2 regions of the Alicycliphilus sp. T452 genome follow, and region 2 is predicted to be linked to the other one. Evidence: predicted binding sites of a transcription regulator. Region 2 holds the regulator's gene; the other holds the start of a gene.
What was found. Region 2 encodes sigma-54, which starts transcription at its own class of promoters, with help from an activator protein. Its sites were predicted from a motif close to TGGCANGNAANCTGCTTT; they were not measured.
Positions count from the first base shown of each region.

Region 1: the regulator sigma-54 is predicted to act here: its motif matches at 2,533-2,550, upstream of ACX12L_RS06175 (phenol hydroxylase subunit).

Region 1 covers NZ_JBTNEH010000005.1:115,394-120,551, forward strand. Annotated here, with positions in the region: gene ACX12L_RS06160 (aromatic/alkene/methane monooxygenase hydroxylase/oxygenase subunit alpha) at 1-873, opposite strand, end outside; gene ACX12L_RS06165 (MmoB/DmpM family protein) at 899-1,168, opposite strand; gene ACX12L_RS06170 (aromatic/alkene monooxygenase hydroxylase subunit beta) at 1,191-2,183, opposite strand; gene ACX12L_RS06175 (phenol hydroxylase subunit) at 2,233-2,523, opposite strand; gene ACX12L_RS06180 (sigma 54-interacting transcriptional regulator) at 2,776-4,488, shown strand; gene ACX12L_RS06185 (GntR family transcriptional regulator) at 4,489-5,158, shown strand, end outside.
Region 2 covers NZ_JBTNEH010000003.1:14,208-19,365, reverse strand. Annotated here, with positions in the region: gene ACX12L_RS03115 (THUMP domain-containing class I SAM-dependent RNA methyltransferase) at 1-968, opposite strand, end outside; gene ACX12L_RS03110 (acyl-CoA thioesterase) at 965-1,405, opposite strand; gene ACX12L_RS03105 (RNA polymerase factor sigma-54) at 1,419-2,972, opposite strand; gene lptB (LPS export ABC transporter ATP-binding protein) at 3,022-3,822, opposite strand; gene lptA (lipopolysaccharide transport periplasmic protein LptA) at 3,819-4,463, opposite strand; gene ACX12L_RS03090 (thiol:disulfide interchange protein DsbA/DsbL) at 4,582-5,158, opposite strand, start outside.

The sequences.
Region 1 (5,158 bases), on a different contig from region 2:
GCTCATCACGCGCTTGGGCAGCATGTAGTCCATCATCATGGCCACCAGCGTGAGCACGCGGTAGCCGCGCCAGAACCACTTGTCCAGCCAGGCCTGCACGATGGGCAGGTTGTCCGGGTCCTGCTCCAGGATGAACTTGATGATCTCCAGCCCCAGCGTCATGTGGCGCGACTCGTCGGACTGCGCCGAGAAGCCGAAGGCCATGGCGCCCATGTCGCCGTTGTAGGCCGCGCCGCTGATGAAGGGCACGAACAGCAGGTTGGTGAGCACGTATTCGAACGCGAAGCCGATGGCCACGATGAACTCGAACGGCCCGGCGCTCACGGCGTCGTCGAAGAAGCTCTTGGGCACCGACAGGTACCACACGCGGTCGTGCTGGTGGCGCCAGTTGGCGAAGCCGTTGTAGTGCTTGTTGTAGTTGGACAGCGAGTGGATCTGCGTCTGCGAGTGGCGGATCTCGTCCAGGCTCTGCATCAGGCAGGCCACGCGCGGGCCGGCGCCGGGGTACTGGCGGCCCACGTGGGCGAAGCCCCGGTGCGCCATGTATTCCAGCGGGCTCACGCCGGTGAGGAACAGCTTGAGCGCGTTGATGTAGCGCGCGTCCGTCACGCCCAGGTGGCCGTTGTTCTGCGTGAAGGCATCGATGATGGCGTAGAGCTTGCGTTCCTTCTCGGCCTGGTACTTCCAGTACGAATCCATCGTCATGCGGAACGGGTCCTCGAACTTGTCCCAGTCGTGGATCTTGATGCCCTCGTACTCCGTGTACGGGAACACGTCCTTCAACGCCTGGTAGGTGGGCGTCCAGGCCAGGTCGCGCGTCATGAGGTTGTAGCGCTCCTTCAGGCCCAGCTTCTTGCTGGCTTTCATATCCATGGTCTGTCTCCTTGTGTTCGCGGGTTCACTGATTCCAGGTCAGGCTGAGCTCGTCGTCGGTCTCGTCGATGTTTCCCGACAGGGTGATGAGGTGCACGTGCATCTCCTGCAGGTCGAACTCGCGCCCGATCTCCTGCTCGATGCTGCTCTTGCGGATCACCAGGCGGCCCGGGGCGTCGATCTTCACCATGGCGGGCTGCTGGTTGACGATGGCCTGCGGGTTGTCGGCGACGATGGCGTCGACGATGGCGCGCGTTTCCTCGTTCTTCTGGAAGGCGATGAATACATTGGACATGGGGTGCTCTCCTGCGGGGGCTTCAGACGGCCAGGCCGGATTTGTGCATGCGCGCATCGACGGCGGCCACGGCGCGCGCCAAAGCGGCATCGCCGGCGTCGCCCAGCGCCAGGCGCGCCACCGGCGCCAGCGCCTCCTGCACGCGGGCGCGCCAGTGGGCGTACCACTGGCCCAGCAGGGCCTGGTTCTCGGCGCTTTCGGTGGCGGCGGTCTTGATGACGGCGTCCACCCACTTGTTCGCGTCCTGGAACCACTCGGCCTGGAAGCGCGTGAGCATGGACACCGTGGGGCCGGCCTGCTCGGACAGCACGACGTCCACCTCGCGGTAGGCCAGGCCGAACAGAATGCCGTCCAGCGCCACGTTCTGCGCCACGTACAGCTCGAACCAGTCCTTGAGCACCCAGGTGTCCTCCACCAGGCGGCGCAGGCCCTGCCAGGCGGGTGCCTCCAGCCAGGCCTGCTTGCCCGCCTCCAGCTCGCCCTGGTTGCCCAGCAGCAGGCCCAGGCGCGTGAGGTACTGGGCGATGCCGAGCTGGTCCATGCCGGCGTACAGGCAGGGCTGGGTGATGGCGGTGCCGTGCCCATAGGCGCACTGGTAGGCGCCATTCATGTTCGCGCCCCAGGCCACGTGGCGCAGCGGCACATAGAAATCCAGCGCCGTGCGGCGCGCCGTGTCGTCGAAGCGGTCGGCCAGGCCGCGCGACTCGACGAACTCGAAGTCCGCCTCCGCCGTCTCCTGCAGGCGGGCGCGCGCCTGGGCGTAGGTGCCGTAGTAGAACTGGCGCGGGTCCTTGAGCGCGTACCAGTCTTGCATCACGATGCGGGTGCGCGAGGCGTCGAACAGCTCGTGCTCGGGGTCCCAGGTGGGGCGGTAGTGGAAGTTGGCCTGGGGCTGCACGTCCATCGTGGCCTCGATGTAGCGCGAGGCCGGCTTGTCCGCGCCCAGCCGCCGGGCGATGTGGTCGTAGGTCTGGCGCAGCGGCGTGATGCTGACGGTGCGCAGGTCGATTTGCATGGGGCTTGTCTCCTAGGGTGTTTTCGGAATGGAAAGCGGTGGCGGGACGTCAGGGCTCCTGGCGGAAATGCCGCTCGCGGGCATCGCGCAGGTTCCAGTCCCATTCGTGCTCGGCGCTGCCCTCGCCGTGCTCCGGCAGGCGGCCCCGCGTGGGCACCACCGCCTGCATGGCGCAGAACTCCTCGAACTGCGGACGCGGCATCACCATCTCCACGTAGAGCTGCGGCTCGCCCACGGCGAACTCGAACTCCACCATGCCGCTGGCGTGCTCCTGCACGATGCGGATGAAGCGGCGCTGGACATCCCAGGCGTCGTCGGAAGGGGTTGGCGTGGTGCTCATGCCCGGGTCTATGCAGGACATGTGCCAGGATGAGCGCATCAACCCAGAAATCTCGATAATTTCCGGGTAAACCCCTAAGAAACGAGCCGATTCACATACCCTGCCCACCCGCGCCACAGGCTGCCAAATACCCCATGCCACGATGCAACTTGATGATTTGCACACCACGTTACCGGCCCAATTCACCATTTGATGAGATACGGGAGGAAACTCCATCTTGCGCCAGAAATACTTTTCTCGATAATCTGGCGCATGCCCTCCCTCCCCGCACTGCCCTCGGATGCCGACCTGCGGCGCCAGATCCAGTTCTCCGCGGCCGACGGCCGCATCTGGCTGGCGGGCCAGCGCATGGTGCTGCTGCACGCGGCCTCGCTGGGCACCCTGCGCCGCGAGCTGGTGCATACCCTCGGCCCCACCGGCGCGCGCCGCCTGCTGCTGCGCGTGGGCTACGCCTCGGGCGAGCGCGACGCGGCGCTGGCGCGGCAGCTGCGCCCCAGCGCCGACCAGTTCGCCATGTTCAGCGTCGGCCCGCAGCTGCACATGCTGCAGGGGGCCGCGCAGGTCACGCCCGAGCTGCTGGAGCTGGACGCGGCCAGCGGCCACTTCCACGGCATCTTCCGCTGGCAGCATTCATGGGAGGTGGAGACCCACGTGCGCGACTTCGGCCCGCAGAGCGCCCCGGTGTGCTGGACGCTGCTGGGCTATGCCTCGGGCTACACCAGCGGCTTCATGGGCCGCACCGTGCTCTACAAGGAAGTGCAGTGCACCGCCTGCGGCCACGCGCACTGCCGCATCGAGGGCCGCCCGGTGCAGGACTGGCCCGACGGCGCGGAACTGGCCGGCGATTACGCCCCGGAAGTCCTGGAGCAGGCGCAGGCGCCGTCCGATGGGCCGCGCACCCTGCCTGCCTGGCCCGCGGCCATACGGGCCGAGGACCTGCCCGAGCCGCCCGCCGATGCCCTGGGCCCGCTCATCGGGCGCTCGCCCGGCTTCACCGCCGCCACGCAGCTGCTGCGCAAGGCGGCGGGCACGCAGGTCACGGTGCTGCTCACGGGCGAGACCGGGGTGGGCAAGGAGCGCTTCGCGCGCGCCCTGCACGCTTTGAGCCCGCGCGCCGCCAAGCCTTTCGTGGCGGTGAACTGCGCGGCGCTGCCGGGCAATCTGGTCGAATCCGAGCTCTTCGGCACCGAGAAGGGCGCCTACACCGGCGCCGATGCGGCGCGCGCCGGGCGCTTCGAGCGCGCGCACGGCGGCACGCTGTTCCTGGACGAGCTGGGCGAGCTGCCGCTGTCCGCCCAGGCCAAGCTGCTGCGCGTGCTGCAGGACGGGCAGGTGGAGCGCCTGGGCGCCACCCAGCCGCGCCAGGTGGACGTGCGCCTGGTGGCCGCCACGCATGTGGACCTGCTGGACGCGGTGCGCGCCGGGAGCTTCCGCCAGGACCTGTACTACCGCCTGAACGTCTACCCCATCCGCATCCCGCCGCTGCGCGAGCGCCAGGACGACATCGAGCCCTTCGCCCGGCACCTGCTGCAACGCTTCGCCGCGCTGCACGACAAGCACATCGGCGGCCTCACCGACCGCGCCCTGCACGCGCTGCGCCAGTACGCCTGGCCGGGCAACGTGCGCGAGATGGAGAACCTGATCGAGCGCGGCGTGATCCTGGCCGACCCGGGCCAGCCCGTGGACGCGGCGCACCTGTTCCCCGACGGCGCCGGCGCCCCCCCGGCCGCGCCGGCCCACACCCTGCAGGCCTCGGGCCGCCTGGGCGAGGCCCACTCCAGCGCCTGCGACGCCACGCTCATCGAGCGCCTGCTGTCCGACAGGCTCGACCTGCAGGCCCTGGAGACCGACCTGATCGAAGCCGCCGTGGAGCGCAGCCACGGCAACCTGGCGGCGGCGGCGCGCCTGCTGGGCCTGACGCGGCCGCAACTGAGCTACCGCCTGAACAAGATACGGGAATCCTGAATGGCCAAACGCAGCGCCCCGTGCGCCACCGATACCCCCGCGCCGTCGGCGCGCACCCTGATCGAACATGCCTACGAGCAACTGCGCGGCGACATCGTGACCGGGCAGCTCGTCCCCGGCGAAAAGCTGCGCGTGGAACACCTCAAGGCGCGCTACGGCGTCAGCGCGGGCACGCTGCGCGAGGCGCTCACGCGGGTGGTCAGCGACGCGCTGGTGACCGTCGAGGGCCAGCGCGGCTTTCGCGTGGCGCCCATCGCGCTCGAAGAGCTGGAGGACCTCACGCGGCTGCGCGTGCAGATCGAGACCGAGGCGCTGCGCCAGTCCATCCGCGCGGGCGGCGCGGCCTGGCGCGAGGGGCTGGCGGCCGCCTTCGAGGCCGTGGCGGCGCAGGAGCAGCCCCTGGCCGCACACCGGCGCCAGGTGTGGGAGGTGCAGAACCAGAGCTTCCACGAAGCCCTGCTCGCGGGCTTCGCCTCGCCCTGGACGCTGCGCACGCTGCGCCTGCTCGCGCGCCACATGGAACGCTACCGCTGCTGCGCGATGACCTTGCCGGGCAGCGTGCGCGACGTGCATGGGGAGCATGCCGAGATCTTCCAGGCCGCCATGGAGGGCCGCGAGGCGCGCGCCGCGCTGGCGCTGGAAGCGCACATCCGCGCCACGCCCGACCTGC
Region 2 (5,158 bases):
CTGCCGGCCGCGGCGATGCGCTCGCCATACGGCGGGTTGAGCAGCATCACGCCCGGCTGCTCGCAGGGCGGCATGCGCTGCAGCGCGTCGCCGCCGCGCAGCTGCACGGCGGCGGCCACGCCGGCGCGCTCGGCGTTGCGCTGGGCAAAGTCCACCATGCGGTGCGATACGTCACTGCCAAAAATGGGCACAGGGCTTGCCACGGCTGCGCCAGTAGCTTCCTCTTTGATAGCGGACCAGACATGGGCCTGGTAGGGCAGGAGCTTCTCGAACCCGAAGCGGCGCCTGAGCCCGGGCGCGATGCGGCAGGCGATCTGCGCCGCCTCGATGACCACGGTGCCGCTGCCGCAGCAGGGGTCGTACAGCGGCATGGGCGCATCGCCATGCGGGTCCCAGCCCGTGGCCGCGATCATGGCTGCGGCCAGGGTTTCCTTGAGCGGCGCGTCGCCCTTGTCCTCGCGCCAGCCGCGCTTGAACAGCGGCTCGCCCGAGGTGTCGATGTACAGCTGGGCGTGCTCGCGCGTCAGGTGCAGGTGGATGCGCACGTCGGGCCAGCGCGTCTCGACGTCGGGGCGGCTGCCGCCCTTGGCGCGGAAGCGGTCGGCCACGGCGTCCTTCACGCGCAGGGCGGCGAAGTTCAGGCTCTTGAGCGGGCTGTGCTGCGCCGTCACCTCCACCTTGAAGCTCTGGCGCGGGGTGAACCAGGCCTCCCAGGCCACGTCGCCGGCCAGCGCGTAGATGTCGTCCTCGCTGCGGTAGGGCCGCTCGGCCAGCTGCACCAGCACGCGCTGGGCCAGGCGGCTGTGCAGGTTGAGAAGCAGCGCGTCGCGCCAGGCGGCGCGCACCAGCACGCCGGCGCGGCCCACCAGCAGGTCCTGGCCGGACAGGCCCGTGAGGCCGTGCACCTCGTCGGCCAGGAAGCCCTCGACGCCGGCGGCGCAGGGCAGGAAGAGTTGCAGGGTGTTCATTGCGGCTGTGCGGCGCGCTGCAGCAGCTGGCGCACGGGCTCGGGGATGGGCGCGGGCCTGCGCGCGGCCCGGTCGATGAAGACGATGCCGGTCTTGCCGCGCGCGACCTCGCGGCCCTGGGACTTCTCCGTCATGCGGAACACCAGGTCGAAGCCGTAGCGGTTGAAGTCCTGCGGCGTCATCTGCACGCGCAGCGTCTCGCCATGGAAGGCCTCGGACTTGTACTGCGCCAGCATGTCGCCCACCACGGTGGACAGGCCCGCCACGTCCGCCTCGGCATAGCCCAGGGAGCGGAAGAAGCGCACGCGCGCCTCCGACACCAGGCTGAGCAGCTGCGCGTTGTCCAGGTGGCCGCCCTGGTTGACGTGGCTGATGTAGACCTGCAGCTCGGTGCTGAAGCCGAAGTGCGCCGGCAGGTCGAAGACGATGCGTGCCATGGGGTATCTCTTTCTATAGCGCCTTGCGCAGGTTGGCGGGCGCGATCTTCAGCGCCTCGCGGTACTTGGCCACGGTGCGGCGCGCGCACTCTATGCCCTGTTCCTTGAGCATGTCGGCGATCTGGCCGTCCGACAGCGGCTTGTGCGGGTCCTCGGCGGCGACGAACTGCCGGATGAGCGCGCGCACCGCCGTGCTCGACGCGCTGCCGCCGGTCTCGGTGCCCAGGCCCGAGCCGAAGAAGTACTTGAGCTCGAACGTGCCCTGGGGCGTGGCCATGTACTTGGCCGTGGTCACGCGGCTGATGGTGGATTCGTGCAGGCCGAGCTCGTCGGCGATCTCGCGCAGCACCAGCGGGCGCATGGCCAGCTCGCCATGCACGAAGAAGTTCTTCTGCCGCTCCACGATGGCGCTGGACACGCGCAGGATGGTGTCGAAGCGCTGCTGTATGTTCTTGATGAACCAGCGCGCCTCCTGCAGCCTGGCCTGCAGCGCCTGGTGGCCGTCGCCTTTGCTGCCGCCGCGCAGGGCGTTGGCGTAGACGTCGTGCACGCGCAGGCGCGGCATCACGTCGGGGTTGAGGCGGACGCTGAAGCTCTGCTGCGCGCCGCGCCCGGTCTTCCGGACGATCACGTCGGGCACGATGACGTTGCGCTCCACGTCGGCGAAGCGCCGCCCGGGGCGCGGCTCCAGCCGTGCGATCAGCGCCATGGCGGCGCGCGTGCAGTCGTCGCTGCTGCCTGCGGCCTGGGCCAGGCGGCGCACGTCGCGCCGCGCCAGCAAGTCGAGCGGCTGGCGGCAGATGCACAGCGCGGCCTGGATCACCTCGGGGTCGCCCTCCTCTTCCCGGTCCAGCGCCTGCAGCTGCAGCGTCAGGCATTCGGCCAGCCCGCGCGCGCCCACGCCCGCGGGCTCCAGGCTCTGCAGCAGGCGCAGGGCCACGGTCAGGCGGTGCATCAGCTCGTCGAGCTGCTCGGCGTCGCCCTCGTCCGCCAGGCTCGCGGCCAGGGATTCGAGCGGCTCGTCCAGATAGCCGTCGTCGTTGAGCGAGCCGATGAGAAAGCGCAGCGCCGCCATGTCCAGCTCGGACAGGCGCAGCGCCAGGGCCTGGCGCTCAAGGTGGTCGGCGAGCGATTCGTGGCCGTGCGCGAGGTCCGCGGCGTCGGCCTCGTCGCCATCGCCGGAGCCGCTGCCGGCGCCTGCGGGCGCATCGCTCCCCCACTCGCGGTCGTCGCCCGGGATGTCGGTGTCGCCGTCCCAGTCGGTGGGCGCGGCGATGTCGGGCATTTCAGCGTCGTTTTGGCCTTCATCGCCCGACCAGTCTGCGTCGGCAGCTCCTGAAGGCGTAGCATCCTCGGCCTGGCTGCCGCGCTCGCCCGCAGGGGGCGCGCCCGGCTCCTCCGGCGGCGCATCGTCCTCCGAGCGCTCCAGGAAGGGGTTTTCGTCGAGCATCTGCTCGACCTCCTGCGCCAGCTCCAGCGTGGACAGCTGCAGCAGGCGGATGGACTGCTGCAGCTGCGGCGTGAGCGCCAGGTGCTGCGAGACGCGCAGCGACAGGCTGGGTTTCATGGCCCGGCACCCGCCGTCCGGCCTTGTGTCGTACCGCGGCCCATGTCTCTCACATGCGGAAGTGCTCGCCCAGGTAGACCCGGCGCACTTCCGCGTTGTCGACGATTTCCGACGGCGTGCCCTGCGCGAGCACATGGCCGTCGCTGATGATGAAGGCGTGGTCGCAGATGCCCAGCGTCTCGCGCACGTTGTGGTCGGTGATGAGCACGCCGATGCCGCGCGCCTTCAGGAAGCCGATGATGCGCTGGATCTCGATCACGGCGATCGGGTCGATGCCCGCGAAGGGCTCGTCCAGCAGGATGAAGCGCGGCTGCGTGGCCAGCGCCCGGGCGATCTCCACGCGGCGGCGCTCGCCGCCCGACAACGCCAGCGCGGGCGACTGGCGCAGGTGGTCCACGCGCAGCTCCTGCAGCAGCTCGGTGAGCCGGCGCTCGATCTCGCCGCGCGGCAGCGCCCGGCCGTCCGCGCCGGTCTGCAGCTCCAGCACCGCGCGCACGTTGTCCTCCACGTTAAGCTTGCGGAAGATCGACGCCTCCTGCGGCAGGTAGGACAGGCCCAGGCGCGAGCGCCGGTGGATGGGCATGTTGGCCACCGAGTGGCCGTCGATGCGGATGTCGCCGCCGTCGCTGCGCACCAGGCCCACGATCATGTAGAACGACGTGGTCTTGCCCGCGCCGTTGGGGCCCAGCAGCCCCACCACCTCGCCCTTCTGCACGACCAGCGACACGTCCTTGACCACCTTGCGGCTGCCGTAGGACTTCTGCAGGTGCAGCGCCTCCAGCCGGCTGGCGCCGTCCTGCGGCGCCCCGGGCGCGCCCTGCGTGCGCGTCTCGTCCACGACCGCGCTCACTGCGTGCCGCCCAGGCTGGGAGTGGGGCGCAGCACGGGTGGCTCGGCGCGCGCGGGCGGCGGCGCCGTGCCCGAGGCCGGCTCCTTGGGCGACAGCACGGCGCGCACGCGGCCGCCGGGCGTGCCCGCGCTGGTGCCGGCCGGCGCGGTCTTCTGCCCGTCCACGGTGAACACGTCTGTGAGGTTGTTGTAGACGATGACCGCGCCCTTGACTTCGTCGGTGAGCTGGGCCTCGCGGTAGCGGCGCAGCTCGGCGCGGCGGATGAACTTCACGGTGTCGGCACGGCCGTCGTATTCGATGACCTCGCCCTCGCCCTCGACGAACTCGTCGGGCTGGCCCGGCGGCGTGTCGCGCTTTTGCCGGAAGAAGGCGCGCTTGCCCGATTCGGCCGTCACCACGCCGTACTGGAAGCCATCGGGATCCTGGCGCACGTCCAGCTGCGCGCCGCGCAGCACGATGCTGCCCTTGGTCATGACCACATGGCCGGTGAACACGCTGGTCTGCTTGAGCTCGTCGTGGCGCAGCGCATCGGCCTCGATGTTCATGGGCTTGTTGCGGTCAGCCTTCTCGGCATGCGCGCCCGGCAACCAGGCCAGTGCCAGGGCGCCAAGCAGAAGGAGGGAGGGCAGTCGGATTCTCATAGGGCACGATTCTTGCGGTCATTGTACTGACGCATTCGCCGCCGCCAGAGCCAAGCCCGGTGGACGCAAATAAAAAGCGCGCCCGGGGGCGCGCCTCGTGCCGGGCAGACGCGCGGCGTCACCCCTTGCGCGCCACGCCGGCCAGGTACTCGACGATCTGCAGCACGTTCTGCATGTTGCCGGCCATGGTGCCGTCGGTGTAGTAGCGGCCCGCCACGCCCATGGAGGGCACGCCCTCGATCTGGTAGGCATCCTGCAGCTGCGAGGCCTTGCGCACCTGGTTGGCGACGGTGAAGGAGCCGTAGACTTCCTTGAACTTCGCCACGTCCACGCCCTGCTTGGCGATCCAGTCGAAGATCAGGTCGTCCTTGTTCAGCGCCTGCCGCTCCACGTGCACGGCACGGAACACCTTGGCGTGCAGTTCGGGCAGCTTGCCCATGCCCTCGAGCGCGTAGTAGAGCTTCTGCTGCGGCACGAAGCTGGCGTTGAAGGCGACGGGCACGCGGCGCACCTGCAGGTCCTTGGGCGCGGTCTTGACCCATGCCTCGAAGCTGGGCTCGAAAGTACTGCAGTGCGGGCAGCTGTACCAGAAGAACTCGATCACCTCGACCTTGCCGGCCGGCGCCTCGGTGGCCGCGGGCTTGCCCAGCTTGACGTAGTCCTTGCCCTCCTTGAACTGGCGTGCCTGCGCCAGG